DNA from 2 places in the Cellulomonas sp. A375-1 genome. Region 2 is predicted to be linked to the other one. Evidence: predicted binding sites of a transcription regulator. Region 2 holds the regulator's gene; the other holds the start of a gene.
The links. The regulator Rex, encoded in region 2, represses fermentation and respiration genes when NADH is low (regulators of the CRP and FNR family bind a similar motif). The targets are predictions, from matches to a motif close to CTTGTGAANNNNTTCACAAG.
Positions count from the first base shown of each region.

Region 1: the regulator Rex is predicted to act here: its motif matches at 4,101-4,120, upstream of CWIS_RS03730 (geranylgeranyl reductase family protein).

Region 1 is NZ_LFKW01000033.1:22,229-29,107, forward strand. Features, by position in the region: gene CWIS_RS03710 (NADH-quinone oxidoreductase subunit D) at 1-970, opposite strand, end outside; gene CWIS_RS03715 (NADH-quinone oxidoreductase subunit C) at 970-1,764, opposite strand; gene CWIS_RS03720 (NADH-quinone oxidoreductase subunit B family protein) at 1,761-2,312, opposite strand; gene CWIS_RS03725 (NADH-quinone oxidoreductase subunit A) at 2,400-2,762, opposite strand; gene CWIS_RS03730 (geranylgeranyl reductase family protein) at 2,797-4,089, opposite strand; gene CWIS_RS03735 (demethylmenaquinone methyltransferase) at 4,251-4,952, opposite strand; gene CWIS_RS03740 (isochorismate synthase MenF) at 5,056-6,432, shown strand; partial or broken gene CWIS_RS03745 (S1C family serine protease) at 6,621-6,879, opposite strand, start outside.
Region 2 is NZ_LFKW01000095.1:60,060-66,938, reverse strand. Features, by position in the region: gene CWIS_RS10235 (cytochrome c biogenesis protein ResB) at 1-558, opposite strand, end outside; gene CWIS_RS10230 (cytochrome c biogenesis CcdA family protein) at 560-1,393, opposite strand; gene CWIS_RS10225 (TlpA disulfide reductase family protein) at 1,519-2,082, opposite strand; gene CWIS_RS10220 (histidine phosphatase family protein) at 2,255-2,995, opposite strand; gene CWIS_RS10215 (MarR family winged helix-turn-helix transcriptional regulator) at 3,045-3,572, opposite strand; gene CWIS_RS10210 (YceI family protein) at 3,802-4,362, shown strand; gene CWIS_RS10205 (redox-sensing transcriptional repressor Rex) at 4,450-5,082, opposite strand; gene CWIS_RS10200 (glutaredoxin family protein) at 5,107-5,376, opposite strand; gene CWIS_RS10195 (HAD family phosphatase) at 5,494-6,333, shown strand; gene CWIS_RS10190 (GNAT family N-acetyltransferase) at 6,432-6,879, shown strand, end outside.

The DNA.
Region 1 (6,879 bases), on a different contig from region 2:
CCGGTCCGGGGTTCTTCTCGAGCCGGTCGAGCGCCTGCCGCGCGATCTTGATCGACTGGTAGATCTCCTCGAGGCGCACCTCGAGCCGGCCCCACGAGTCGGCCGTCTCGGCCGTGGGGACGTCGAAGTCGTACGTCTCGTAGCCGCAGTACGGAGCGGTCTTGCGCACGTCGTACGGCAGGCCGGCCGAGCGCAGCATCGGGCCGGTGATGCCGAGCGCCATCGAGCCGGCCAGCCCGAGGTAGCCGACGCCCTTGAGCCGCAGCTGCAGGATCGGGTTCGCCAGCATGAGGTCCTCGAGCTGGCGCAGGTAGTGCTCGACGCTCGTGAGCGCCTCGCGCGTGGCCTCGATGCCACCCGCGGGCACGTCCTGGGCCACGCCGCCGGGGCGGATGAACGCGTGGTTCATGCGCAGGCCGGAGATCAGCTCGAAGATCTTGAGCAGCTCCTCGCGCGCCGTGAAGCCGACCGTCATGATCGTCGTCGCGCCGAGCTCGTTGCCGCCGGTCGCGATGCACACCAGGTGCGACGTGATGCGGTTGAGCTCCATCATCAGGACGCGGATGACGTTCGCGCGCTCGGGCACGTCGTCGGTGATGCCCAGCAGCTTCTCGACCGCGAGGCAGTACGCGGCCTCCTGGAACAGGGGCGCCACGTAGTCCATGCGCGTGCAGAAGGTCACGCCCTGGGTCCAGGTGCGGAACTCCATGTTCTTCTCGATACCTGTGTGCAGGTATCCGATTCCGGCGCGCGCCTCGGTGACGGTCTCGCCGTCGATCTCGAGCATGAGGCGCAGCACGCCGTGGGTCGACGGGTGCTGCGGACCCATGTTGACGACGATGCGCTCCTCGCCGAGGCGAGCAGCCTCCTCGGCGATCTCGGACCAGTCGCCGCCGGACGCCTCGAACGACGGGATGCCCGTCGTCTGGTCGTCGACGATGTGGCCCGTGGCGTGGGGTGTGGTGCTCATCAGGTGTAGGACCTCCGCTGGTCCGCGGGCGGGATGGTGGCGCCCTTGTACTCGACCGGGATGCCACCCAACGGGTAGTCCTTGCGCTGCGGGTGACCGGGCCAGTCGTCGGGCATCTCGATCCGGGCGAGGCCGGGGTGCCCGTCGAAGATGATCCCGAAGAAGTCGAACGTCTCGCGCTCGTGCCAGTCGTGGCCCGGGTAGACGCTCGTGGTCGACGGGATGTGCGGGTCGCCCTCGGGCACCGCGACCTCGAGCCGCAGCGTGCGCGAGTGGGTCACCGACGTCAGGTGGTACACGGCGTGCAGCTCGCGACCCTCGTCGTGCGGGTAGTGCGCCCCGGACACGCCGAGGCCGAGCTCGAACCGCAGGTCCTGGTCGTCGCGCAGGTGCTGCGCGACCTCGACCACGTGCGCGGCCGCGACGTTCAGCGTCAGCTCGCCGCGGTCCACGACCACGGACTCGACCGCGTTCGCGAACCCCGTGCCGGATGCGTCGAGCAGCTCGGTGAGGATGTCGACGACCTCGTCGAACCAGCCGCCGTACGGACGCTCGCTCGGGCCGGGCAGGACCACCGTGGTGACCAGGCCGCCGTAGCCGCTCGTGTCGCCCGAGCCCTGCGCGCCGAACATGCCACGCCGGACGTCGACCAGGTCGAGCGGCGTGCGCGGCCCCGCCGCGGGGACGTTCTGCGAGCCCGCCTCGAGCGCGGCCTCGCTGGTCGCCTGCGCGCCGAGGGTGCCCTCGCCGGGCTTCGTCGCCTCGGCGGCGTCCTTCTTCGCGTCGTCGCTCATCGCAGCAGACCCGTCATGTGCGAGGTGGGCGTGGCCGCCAGCGCCGCCGCCTCGGCCGCCGCGGCGGCGTCCTTGCGGTTCACGCCCAGCGGCTCGTTCTGGATCTGGTCGTGCAGCGTGAGGATCGCGTTGATGAGCATCTCCGGCCGCGGCGGGCAGCCCGGCAGGTAGATGTCCACGGGCACGATGTGGTCGACGCCCTGCACGATCGCGTAGTTGTTGAACATGCCGCCCGACGAGGCGCACACACCCATCGACAGGACCCACTTCGGCTCGGACATCTGGTCGTAGACCTGACGCACGACCGGGGCCATCTTCTGGCTCACGCGGCCGGCGACGATCATGAGGTCCGCCTGGCGCGGCGACGCACGGAAGACCTCCATGCCGAACCGCGACAGGTCGTACCGCGGCGCGCCCGCGGACATCATCTCGATCGCACAGCACGCGAGACCGAACGTCACGGGCCACAGCGAGCCCTTGCGGAAGTAGCCGACGAGGTCCTCGATCGTCGTCAGCAGGAAACCCGAGGGTGCTTCCTCGATCCCCATGTCAGGACCTCCTCGTCGTCGTGCGGGACGTGCTCGTTGCCGTGGCTGCCTTGATGGTCGGACACCCGGGACCGACCGTTCGTGACCTCAGTCCCACTCGAAGCCCCCGCGACGCCACTCGTAGACGAACGGCACCGTGATGAGCACCAGGAACACGAGCATCGCGACGAGCCCGAACAGCGCGAGCTCCACGAAGCTCACCGCCCACGGGTAGAGGAAGACGACCTCGATGTCGAAGACGATGAACGTCATCGCGACCAGGTAGTACTTGATCGGGAAGCGCCCGCCACCGATCGCGTGCGGCGTCGGCTGGATCCCGCACTCGTACGCCTCGAGCTTCGCGCGGTTGTAGCGCTTGGGCCCGATGATCGCGCTCGCGCCGACGCCGCCGAGCGCGAGGACGGCGGCGATGCCCATGAGCCACAGCAGCGGCACGTACGGGTTGTTCATCAGGCGTCCTTCCTCGGCGCTGAGGGCAGCGTGGTCATGCGGCGGGGGCGATCCGGGCCAGGCCGGCGATCGTGCGGTCCACGATGTCACCGCCGTGCGGTTCGTAGCAGTCGGACAGGAGCTTGAGCACGAACTTCATGAGCAGCGGCCGGGGCAGTCCGTGGCGCGTGCACAGCCGCATGATCTCGGGGTGCTCGATGAGCTTCACGAAGACGCGGCCGAGCGTGTAGTACCCGCCCAGGTCGTCCTTCATGCGGCCCTGGTAGGTGGCGAGCGCACGCTCGCGGCCGGCTGCGGTCCCGCGCGCCAGGCCCTGCGCGATCGCGTCGGCGGCCACGCGCCCGGCCTGCAGGCCGTAGGCGATGCCCTCGCCATTGAACGGGCTGACCATGCCGGCCGCGTCGCCCGCGAGCAGCAGGCCGTCGGCGTACAGCGGGCCGCGGTTGAAGCCCATCGGCAGTGCCGCACCGCGCACCGGGCCCACCTGGTTCTCGGGCGTGAACTCCCACTCGGCGGGCGCGTTGCGCATCCACGCGGCGAACAGCGCCTTGTAGTCGACCTTGGTCGCCGCGGCCGTCGAGCTCACCGAGCCGAGGCCGACGTTCGCGGTGCCGTCCCCGAGCGCGAAGATCCAGCCGTACCCGGGCATGAGGTTCGACCGGCCCGGCTCGCCGTCCCACAGCTCGAGGTGGGACTCCATCCATGCGTCGTCGTGCCGCGGGGTGCGGAAGTACGTGCGGACCGCCACGCCCATCGGGCGGTCGTCGCGCTTGGTGCGGCCGACGCCCGTCGCGAGGCGCGCACTGACGCCGTCGGCCGCGACGACCACGCGGGCGCGGTACGTGACCTCGTCGCCGGCCCTCTTGCCGTCGTGGTCCACGGGCCGGGCGGTGACGCCGACGACGCGACCCGTGCGCTCGTCGCGCACCGCGCCCGTGACGTTCGTGAGCTCGTGCAGCTTGGCGCCAGCGGCTCGTGCGTGGTCGGCGAGCAGGTGGTCGAGGCTCATGCGCGAGCGCGCGAGGCCGTAGGACGGGTACGACGAGATCTCCGGCCACGGCAGCTCGAGGCGGTGCCCACCGCCGAGCACGCGCAAGCCCTGGTTGCGGATCCAGCCGTCCTGCTCACGGATCGGCACGGCCATCCGCACGAGCTCGGCGACCGCACGCGGGGTCAGACCGTCGCCACAGACCTTGTCCCGCGGGAACGACGCCTTCTCGAGGAGCAGCACGTCGAGTCCCGCGCGGGCGCAGTGGTACGCGGTCGCGGCCCCGGCAGGACCCGCGCCCACGACGATGACGTCTGCGTCATCGGTTGCGACCACCACTGAACACTCCACTTGTGACGTTGTTCACTTGCGCTCGGGCGAGTCTATAGGGGCCTCCGGAGGGTGTCTGCGAAGGCTTACCTCACCTCGTCCGACGAGCCCGCGTACGCTCGATGAACAGCGGGAATCGGACACCGTCGAGGCGTGCCGCAGGCACCGCCTCAGGCCGGTCGCGTCCCCCGGTGCAGAGCGACGATGCCGCCGGACAGGTTCCGGAACGCCACGCTCGTCCACCCCGCGCGCTTGATGGTCACGCCCAGCGCGCGCTGGTCCGGCCAGTCCTTGATGGACTCGGCCAGGTAGGCGTAGGCCGCCGAGTCCGAGTCCTTCGCCACCGCGCGCGCGACCTTCGGCAGCGCCTGCGTGAGGTAGCCGGTGTAGACCGCGCGGAACGGCGCGAACGTCGGCGTCGAGAACTCGCAGACCACGAGCCGCCCGCCCGGCTTGGTCACGCGCAGCATCTCCGCGAGCGCGGCCGGGACGTCCGGCACGTTGCGCAGCCCGAACGAGATCGTGACCGCGTCGAACGACTCGTCGGCGAACGGCAGGTGCAGCGCGTCGCCCGCGACGAACGGCAGGTCGGGCCGGCGCCGCTTGCCGACCGACAGCATCCCCTCGGACAGGTCGCACGGGACGACGAGCACGCCCGCGTCGGCGAGCGGCTCCGACGAGGTGCCCGTCCCGGCTGCGAGGTCGAGCACGGTCTCGCCCCGCTGCGCGCCCAGCGCCGCGAGCGTGGCCCTGCGCCACTGCCGGTCCTGGCCCATCGAGAGCACGTCGTTCGTCCGGTCGTAGCGCTGCGCGACGGAGTCGAACATCGCTGCGACCTCGTCGGGCTGCTTGTCCAGGTTCGCTCGCGCCATGGGCCCATCGTGCCAGCCCGGACGCGCTCGGCACGACGTCCCCGGCCGCAGGGCCCGGCGCGTGGCGCGGACCATCGCGCACGCGGGCCTACCCTGGTCGGTGATGAGCACGCTGACCTCCGCCCCTGCGGAGCGACTCCCCCACCCCCTCGTCGTGCGGACCGTCGCGCTCGACCTCGCGGGCGCTCCGTCGTCCGACGCGACGGACGGGACGCTCCCCGAGGCCGACCCGACGGACCTGCTGGACCTGCTGCCCGCCCCGGGCGCCGAGACGGCCGACGGTGCCGCCCCGCTCGCGTGGGTGCGCCGCGGCGACGGGCTGGTCGGCTGGGGCGAGGTGCTGCGGTTCGAGGTCGGCGGCCCCGGTCGGTTCGCCGACGCCGAGCGCGCGTGGCACGAGCTGCTCGCGCACGCGGTCGTGCGCGACGAGGTCCAGGTGCCGGGTACCGGGCCGGTCGCGTTCGGGTCGTTCGCGTTCGACGAGCGCTCGGCGGCCGGCGGCGTCGTCGTCGTGCCGCGGGTCGTGGTGGGCCGACGAGGCGGGCGCGCGTGGCTCACGACCATGACCGTGGGCGCCGCGCTCGGACCCGTGCCGGACCTCGACGAGCTCGCCGGCGTGCGCGTGCCCCCGGCCTCCCCCGGCGCCGTGACGTACACCGACGGCGCGGTCACCGCGGACGGCTGGCGCGACGTCGTCGCCGCCGGGATCGCGGCGGTGCGCGACGGCCAGGTCGACAAGGTCGTCCTCGCGCGCGACGTCGAGGCGCGCACCGAGCACCCGCTGGACGCGCGGTGGGCGCTGCAGCGCCTCGCGCACGGCTACCCCTCGTGCTGGACGTTCAGCGTCGACGGCATGCTGGGCGCGACGCCCGAGCTGCTCGTCCGCTCCGAGAAGGGCCTCGTGACCTCGCGCGTGCTCGCCGGGACGATCCGCCGCACGGGCGACGACGCCGCGGACCTCGCCCGCGCGGCGATCCTCGCGCACTCGTCCAAGGACCTCGAGGAGCACGAGTACGCGGTCCGCTCCGTGGCCCACGCGCTCGAGCCGTTCTGCTCGTCGACCAACGTGCCCGACGTGCCGTTCGTGCTGCACCTGCCGAACGTGCTGCACCTCGCGTCCGACGTCACGGGCGTGCTCGGTGGCGAGGCGCACGCGCACCCGTCGTCGCTCGCGCTCGCCGCTGCCCTGCACCCCACCGCCGCTGTGTGCGGCACGCCCACGCAGGCGGCCGCGACGCTCATCCGGCGCATCGAGGGCATGGACCGGGCGCGGTACGCCGGACCGGTCGGCTGGTTCGGTGCCGACGGCGACGGCGAGTGGGGCATCGCGCTGCGCTCGGCCCAGACGTCGCCCGACGACCCGCACCGCGTGCGGCTGTTCGCGGGCTGCGGGATCGTCGCCGCGTCCGACCCGGCCGCCGAGCTCGCCGAGTCCGAGGCGAAGCTCGTCCCCATGCGTACCGCCATCAGCTCCGACTGACCGGTTCCACGAGAACGCCGCGCGCCGCTGCGCGTCCGCCGACGTCCCCGGACAGCACGAGGCCCGGCCGGTCGGCTGTCCGCCGATCCGACCGGGCCCGGGCGCGGGACCCTGTCACCGGGTGGGGTCCCGCGCGGTCTCGGCGCGGGCCAGGGGGAGCCCTGCCGAGAGCTCAGCTCAGGCTCGACTCAGCCCTGGTTCTGCTGGAGCCACTCCCACAGCTCCTCGGGCGTCATGTTCTGCAGGTCGGGGACCTGGCCGCCGCGCTGCGGGCCGCCCTGGTCGCCCTGCTGGTCCTGGCCCTGGCCGTTCTGGCCCTGCTGGTCCTGACCCTGGCCGTTCTGGCCCTGCCCGTCCTGACCCTGGCCGGGCTGCGAGCTGGTCGTGTCCTCCTTGGTCGCGAGCGTGACCTCGACGTCGATCGCCTTGTCGTCGCGCACGACGGTC
Region 2 (6,879 bases):
GAACGGCAGCCACGCCGGCCCGCGGCGCAGGACGGCGCGCGCCGCGAGCACGACCTGCTCGGGTGTGGCGTCGCTCGTCGCGTCGGCCTGCGCGGGGAAGCGGGTGAGCCGTCGCGGCGTGCGCGGCGGCCGGCCGCGGAGCCCCGCGAGGTGCGCGCGCGTGCGGGGCAGGATGCAGCCGACGAGCGAGATGAACAGCATCAGGTAGATCGCGGAGAACCAGATCGACGAGTACACGTCGAACAGGCCGAGCCGCTCGAGCCACGGCCCCGTCGTCGGGTGGTCGACGAGGTACTCCGCGACCCGGGCGGGGTCCTGCGCGTTCTGCGGGAACATCGTGCCGGGCACGGCGGCCACGGCCAGGAGCATGAGGAGCAGGAGCGCGACGCGCATGCTCGTGAGCTGACGCCAGGCCCAGCGGGCCCAGCCGACGAGCCCGAGCGTGGGCAGCTGCGGCGCCGAGTCGCGCGCCTCCGCGGGGGCGGCATCGCCTGCGGGCTCGCGCGTGTCGGTCGTCGAGAACGTGTCCTCGAGACCGTCGGGGCGGTAAGAGGTCACGTCACACCACCGGCACGAAGCTGTCGGTGAACACGTTCTGGAGCCATTGCGCCCACTGCGACCAGACACCGGTGACGAGCGCGAGGCCCAGGACGACGAGCAGGCCGCCGCCGACCCGCATGATCGCGAGCCGGTGCCGACGCAGGAACGCCAGGGCACGCGCGGACCGCTCGACGCCGAGCGCCACCAGGAGGAACGGGAGCCCGAGGCCGACGCAGAAGGCGACCGCGAGGAGCGCGCCGCGGGCCGCGGACGCCTGGTCGAGCGAGAGCGTGTAGATCGCCGCGAGCGTCGGGCCGATGCACGGCGTCCAGCCGAGCCCGAACGTCACGCCGAGCAGCGGCGCGCCCCACAGCCCGGCGCGCGGCGCGAGGTGCAGCCGCTTGTCCTGCTGCAGGAACGGCACGAACCCCACGAACGCGAGGCCCATGAGGATCACGACGGCGCCGAGGACCCGCGACAGCGTGTCCGACCACTGCACCAGTGCCGCGCCGAGCGTGCCTGCGAGCACGCCGAACAGGACGAAGACGAGCGAGAACCCCGCGACGAAGAGCCCGACGCCGGCGAGCACGCGACCACGCCCGGCCGCGGTCGCCGTGGCGGCCCGCCCCTCGTCGGCGACGCGCGCACCGGACGGCCCACCGACGGTCGGCAGCCCGGGGACCGTGCCCCGCACGACGCCACCCGCGACCGCCGGCGCCGAGCCCGAGCCCACGGCCGTGCGGCCCGAGGTGGCACCGGTCATCCCGCCCAGGAACGCGAGGTAGCCGGGCACGAGCGGCAGCACGCACGGCGACGCGAACGAGACAAGCCCGGCCAGCACGGCGACGGGGATCGCGAGCGCGAGCGACCCGGTGGAGGCGGCGCGACCGAACGCGTCGCCCGCGTCCGCCAGCACCGGCGCGGCCACGGGCACGGCCAGGGCTCCGGCGCCGACCGACGCCGCGAGCGCGGCGATCGTCACGACGCCACCGACTCGTCGAGCAGGTCGTCGACCAGGGTGCGCAGCGTCGAGCCGTCCGCGAGGCCCACGATGCGCGCGGCGACCTTGCCGTCGCGGTCGAGCACGACCGTGGTGGGCACGGCGTTGAGCGGCACGATGCCCTGCAGCGCCGCCACGGCGGCGCCGCTGCGGTCGTCGATGCTCGGGTACGGGATCTCGAACGTGCGCTGGAACGCCTCGGCCGCACCGGCCTCGTCGCGCGAGTTCAGCCCGAGCACGTGCACGCCACGGGCGGCGTAGTCGTTCGCGAGCGCGACGAGGTCGGGTGCCTCCGCGCGGCACGGCGGGCAGGCCGCGTACCAGGTGTTGAGGACGACGACGTCACCCTGCCACGCCGCGACGTCCTGCGCCTGGCCCTCGTAGTCGGTGCCGGAGAGCGCCACAGGCCCTTCGCGGTCGCCCGCGGCCCAGGTCTTCGTCGAGCCGTCGCCCGACTGGTAGTTCTGCCCGACGACGTCGTTCGACGCCGACTCGTCGGCCGAGCCGCAGCCCGCGAGCACGCCGACCAGCCCGGTGGCCATCACGGTGGCCAGCACGGCGGCCAGGACCGGAACCCGGCGCACGGCACGGGTCGCTCCAGCACGGGTCGCTCCGGCACGGGTCGCTCCGGCACGGGTCGCTCCGGCACGGGTCGCTCCAGCACGGGCCGCTCCGGTGCGGGCGCGCGGACGACGGCCCTCCGACGCGCTCACGTCACGCCCCGGCCACGGTCGCGGCGCCCGGCAGCAGCGCCGCGGCGGGTTCGGTGTAGGTGATCGAGACGAGCTCGTCGTCCTCGTAGCGCAGGCTCGTCAGCGAGGCCAGCGAGCACTGCCGCTTGCGCGGGTCGTGCCACAGGCGGCGGTTCTCGAGCGCGAGCCGCGTGATCCACACGGGTAGCTGGTGGGAGACGAGCACGACCTCGTGACCGCGCGCAGCGGCGCGCGCGTCGTCGACCGCCGCGAGCATGCGGTCGGCTTGCTCGCGGTACGGCTCGCCCCACGACGGGCGGAACGGGTTGCGCAGGTAGGGCCAGTGCTGCGGGTGGCGCAGCGAGCCGTCGCCGACGCCGAACGTCATGCCCTGGAAGTGGTTGGCGGCCTCGATCAGGCGCGCGTCCGTGCCGATCTCGACGCCGAACGCGGCGGCGATCGGCGTCGCGGTCTCCTGCGCGCGCTCGAGCGGCGAGGCGATCACGGCGACCACGTCGCGGCGCGGACCCGCGCTCAGCCCGCTCCCCGCGCTCTGCGCGACGGTGTCGGCGGCCTCGTCGTCCTGCCCGAGCTCGCTGAGCCACGCGCCGTCGTACTCACGGCCCGACAGGTGCACCGCGACGATGCGCGCCATCGCGCGGCCGCGTTCGGACAGGCGGTAGCCGGGCAGACGGCCGTAGAGCACACCCTCGGGGTTGTGCACCTCGCCATGACGCATCAGGTGGACGGTGGTCGCGACCATGGCAGTCAGTGTCCCTCACGCACCCGTGTGCTCGGGGCCCCGTCCCGGCTCACGCGGGGTGACACGCACCACCGGTGAGGTGGACGCGCACGGCCTCCATCGCCTCGCCGAGCGCGGCGAACTGCGCGGGCGTCAGGACGTCGACGAGGTGCGCGCGCACGGACCGCACATGGCCGGGCGCGGCGTCGACGAGCCGGCGCCAGCCCAGCTCGGTCATGGTGCAGTCGACGCCTCGCGCGTCGGAGGGGCACTGCTGCCGCTCGACGAGGCCCTGCTCCTCCATGCGCCGGACGGTGTGGGTGAGCCGGCTGCGCGAGTGCGCGAGGCCCGTCGCGATCTCGGACATCCGCATGGTCCTGCCGGGCGCCTCCGAGAGCCGGACCAGGACCTCGTACTCGTGGACGGACAGTCCGGAGTCCTTCTCGAGCTCGTGCGCGAGCACGTCGGAGAGCATCGCGGTCGCCGTGCGGAACGCACGCCAGGACAGCTGCTCGTCGGCGCTGAGCCAGCGCACGGGAGCCTGCGGGGGCGCGTCGGGAGCGTCGGGCGCGCGCTCGACGGTGGTCGGGGCGGTCACGGGTCACCTCTCTCGGTCGAGCGCAGGCCGCGCGGGGGGTCGACGGCGCGGGGGATGGGCCGGTCGAGCGTCGTGAGCGGGGCTGTGACGCGCGACACGTCGGCTTGCGCTCCACCCACCACTGTAGTACAACTTTGAACTAACAGGTTGTTGAGACTTCAACGATCGACCCGAGAGCCGCAGCCCCGAGCACCACGAGCGACGCGACCCCCACGACGAGGAGCACCCCATGAGCACCGCCACCAGCACCCTCCCCACCGGCCTCACCACCGGCACCTGGGCCATCGACCCGTCGCACACCGAGGCGGCCTTCACGGTCCGCCACGCCGGCATCTCCAAGGTCCGCGGCACCGTCGCGGTCACCGACGGCGCGATCACGGTCGGCGAGGACCTCGCCTCGACCGCCGTCACGGCGACGCTCGACCCGTCGACGGTCTCGACCGGCGACGCGAACCGCGACGGCCACCTCAAGAGCGGCGACTTCTTCGACGTGGAGAAGTTCGGCCAGTGGACGTTCGCCTCGACCGCGATCCGCGCCGAGGGCGGCGACTACGTCATCGCCGGTGACCTCACGATCCACGGCGTCACGCGCCCCGTCGAGCTCGCCACCGAGTTCAACGGCTCGGCGGTCGACCCGTTCGGCAACACGCGCGCCGGGTTCGAGGCGTCCGTGACGATCTCGCGCAAGGACTTCGACCTCACCTGGAACGCGGCCCTCGAGGCCGGCGGCGTCCTCGTCTCGGACAAGGTCACCATCACGCTCGACGTCTCGGCCATCAAGCAGGCCTGAGCCTCGCGTCGGCTCGCCTCTGAGCGAGTCCGCACCGCCGCAGGGCGGGTCCGTCGCACACGCGCGCGGGCCCGCCCTTCGTCGTGGTCAGACGCCCTCGTGCCGGCGCGCGTCGTGGAACGCGAGGATCTGCAGCTCGCTCGCGACGTCGACCGCGCGCACCGTCACGCCGTCCGGCACGCGCAGGGCGCGCGGGGCGAACGTCAGCAAGCCCGTCACACCCGCCCCGACGAGCCCGTCGCACACGTCCTGCGCGTACGGCGCCGGCACGGCGATCACCCCGACCGTCGCGCCCGTGCGCGCCACGACCTGTGCGAGCGCGTCGACCGGCTCGACCACGAGCCCGGCCACGCGCGTCCCGACGACCTGCGGGTCCGCGTCGACGAGCGCCGCGACGTCGAACCCCCGCTCGGCGAACCCGCCGTAGCTCGCGAGCGCGTGACCCAAGTACCCGATCCCGACGATCACGACCGTGCGCCGCGTCTGCACGCCGAGCACCGCACCGATCTGCCGCTCGAGGTGCGCGACGTCGTACCCCACGCCTCGTCGGCCGTACGAGCCCAGGAACGACAGGTCCTTGCGCAGCTGGGCCGGGCTGACGCCCGCGGCGCGCGCGAGCTCCTCCGAGGTCACGACCCCCGTCCCGCGCACGGCCTCGAGCGCGTGCAGGTACCCGGGCAGGCGCGCCACGGTGGCGCCGGGGACCTGGGCCGTGCTCATCGGGTCACGCGCTCCGGACCGGGCTCAGCGCGCGGCCAGCGCGCGCCGCAGCCGCGCCGACTCGATCCGCCAGTAGCCCTGCCGGACGCCGTCCACCTCGACCACGGGGACCAGCTCGCTCAGCTCGCCGAGGTCGCGGCCGGGCTCGGTGTCGCGGTCCACGTCGACCTCGCGCCACGTCGTGCCCGCGAGCGCCGCCTCCGCCGCGACGAGCGCGCGTGCGTCGGCGCACAGGTGGCAGCCGTCGCGAGAGAAGAGCACCACACGGGGGGCGGTCGTCGGCTCGTCGTGCACGTGCCGACACTAGACCCGCCGGGGCCCCGCGTGGGGCGACGAGCGGCACCCGCCTGCCCGTACGCACCGGCCCGGCCCCGGATCGTTGTGGGCCCGCGCGCTCGTTACAGTGACCGGGTGTCCGAGCCGCGTGGTGCGTCCAGCGCCGACGACCCCGTCGCCGACGCCGCGAGCACGCCCCGGCCGGCCGCGTTCTTCGACGTCGACAACACGATCGTGCGCGGCGCGAGCGCGTTCCACCTGGCCGTGGGCCTGTACCGGCGCGGGTTCTTCCGGCCGTGGGACCTCGTGCGGTTCGCCGGTCACCAGCTGCGGTACCGGATGCTCGGAGAGAACCGCCGCCAGATCGACCGCCTCCGCGGTGAGGCGCTGACGATCATGCGCGGCCACTCGGTCGCCGAGGTCACGGCGATCGCCGAGGACGTGTACGACGAGGTGCTGCACCTGCGCATCTACCCCGGCACGCGGGCCCTGCTCGACGCGCACCGCGCGGCGGGCGTCCCGGTCTGGTTCGTGACCGCCTCGCCGCGGGAGATCGCCGAGCTGCTCGCGCGGCGGCTGGGCGCGACGGGCGCGTTGTGCACCGTCGCGGACGAGGTCGACGGCTTCTACACCGGACGCCTGGTCGGGGACCTGCTGCACGGCGAGGCCAAGGCGCGCGCCGTGCGCGAGCTCGCCGACCGCGCGGGCCTAGACCTCGCGCAGTCGTTCGCGTACGGCGACTCGACCAACGACGTGCCGCTCCTGAGCACCGTGGGGCACCCGTGCGCGATCAACCCGGACCGCCGGCTGCGCCGCCGCGCAACCGAGCTCGGCTGGCCCATGCGCGACTTCCGGCCCGCGCGGCACCGCGTGCGGCGCGGCGCGCGTGCGGCGACCTACGCCGGCACGGCCTGGGCGCTCGCCGTGACCGCCCGGGCGGCGCGCCGCGCCCTCACCGCGCGCACCGACCGCTGATCGCCGCACCGCAGACGCCGAACTCGTCGCCGCACCTGGGTGCCAGCGCCCTGGTCAGGGCCCGATCTGCGGCACGAGGGCGCCTAGTGTGGTTCGTCGTGACCGTTCTCGTCCGCCCCGCTCGACGCGACGACGCCGCCGCCCTGGCGGAGCTCGCCGCCCTGACGTTCCCCCTGGCGTGCCCGCCCGGCTCGACCCCCGAGGACCAGCGCGTGTTCGTCGAGACCGTGCTGTCGCAGTCCTCGTTCGAGGGCTACCTCACCGACGGCCGGCGGACGGTCCTGGTCGCGCAGGACGACGAGAGCGAGCAGCTCGAGGGGTACGCGATGCTCGTCTCGGGCATGCCCGCGGACACCGACGTGCGGTCGGCGCTGTCGCTGTGGCCCACCGTCGAGCTCTCGAAGTGCTACGTGCGCCCGCAGCGGCACGGCGCCGGGGTCGCGGACCTGCTCATGGGCGCGTCCCTCGACGACGCGCGCGACCGCCGGGCCGTCGGCTGCTGGCTGGGCGTGAACCAGCTCAACGAGCGCGCGCAGCGCTTCTACC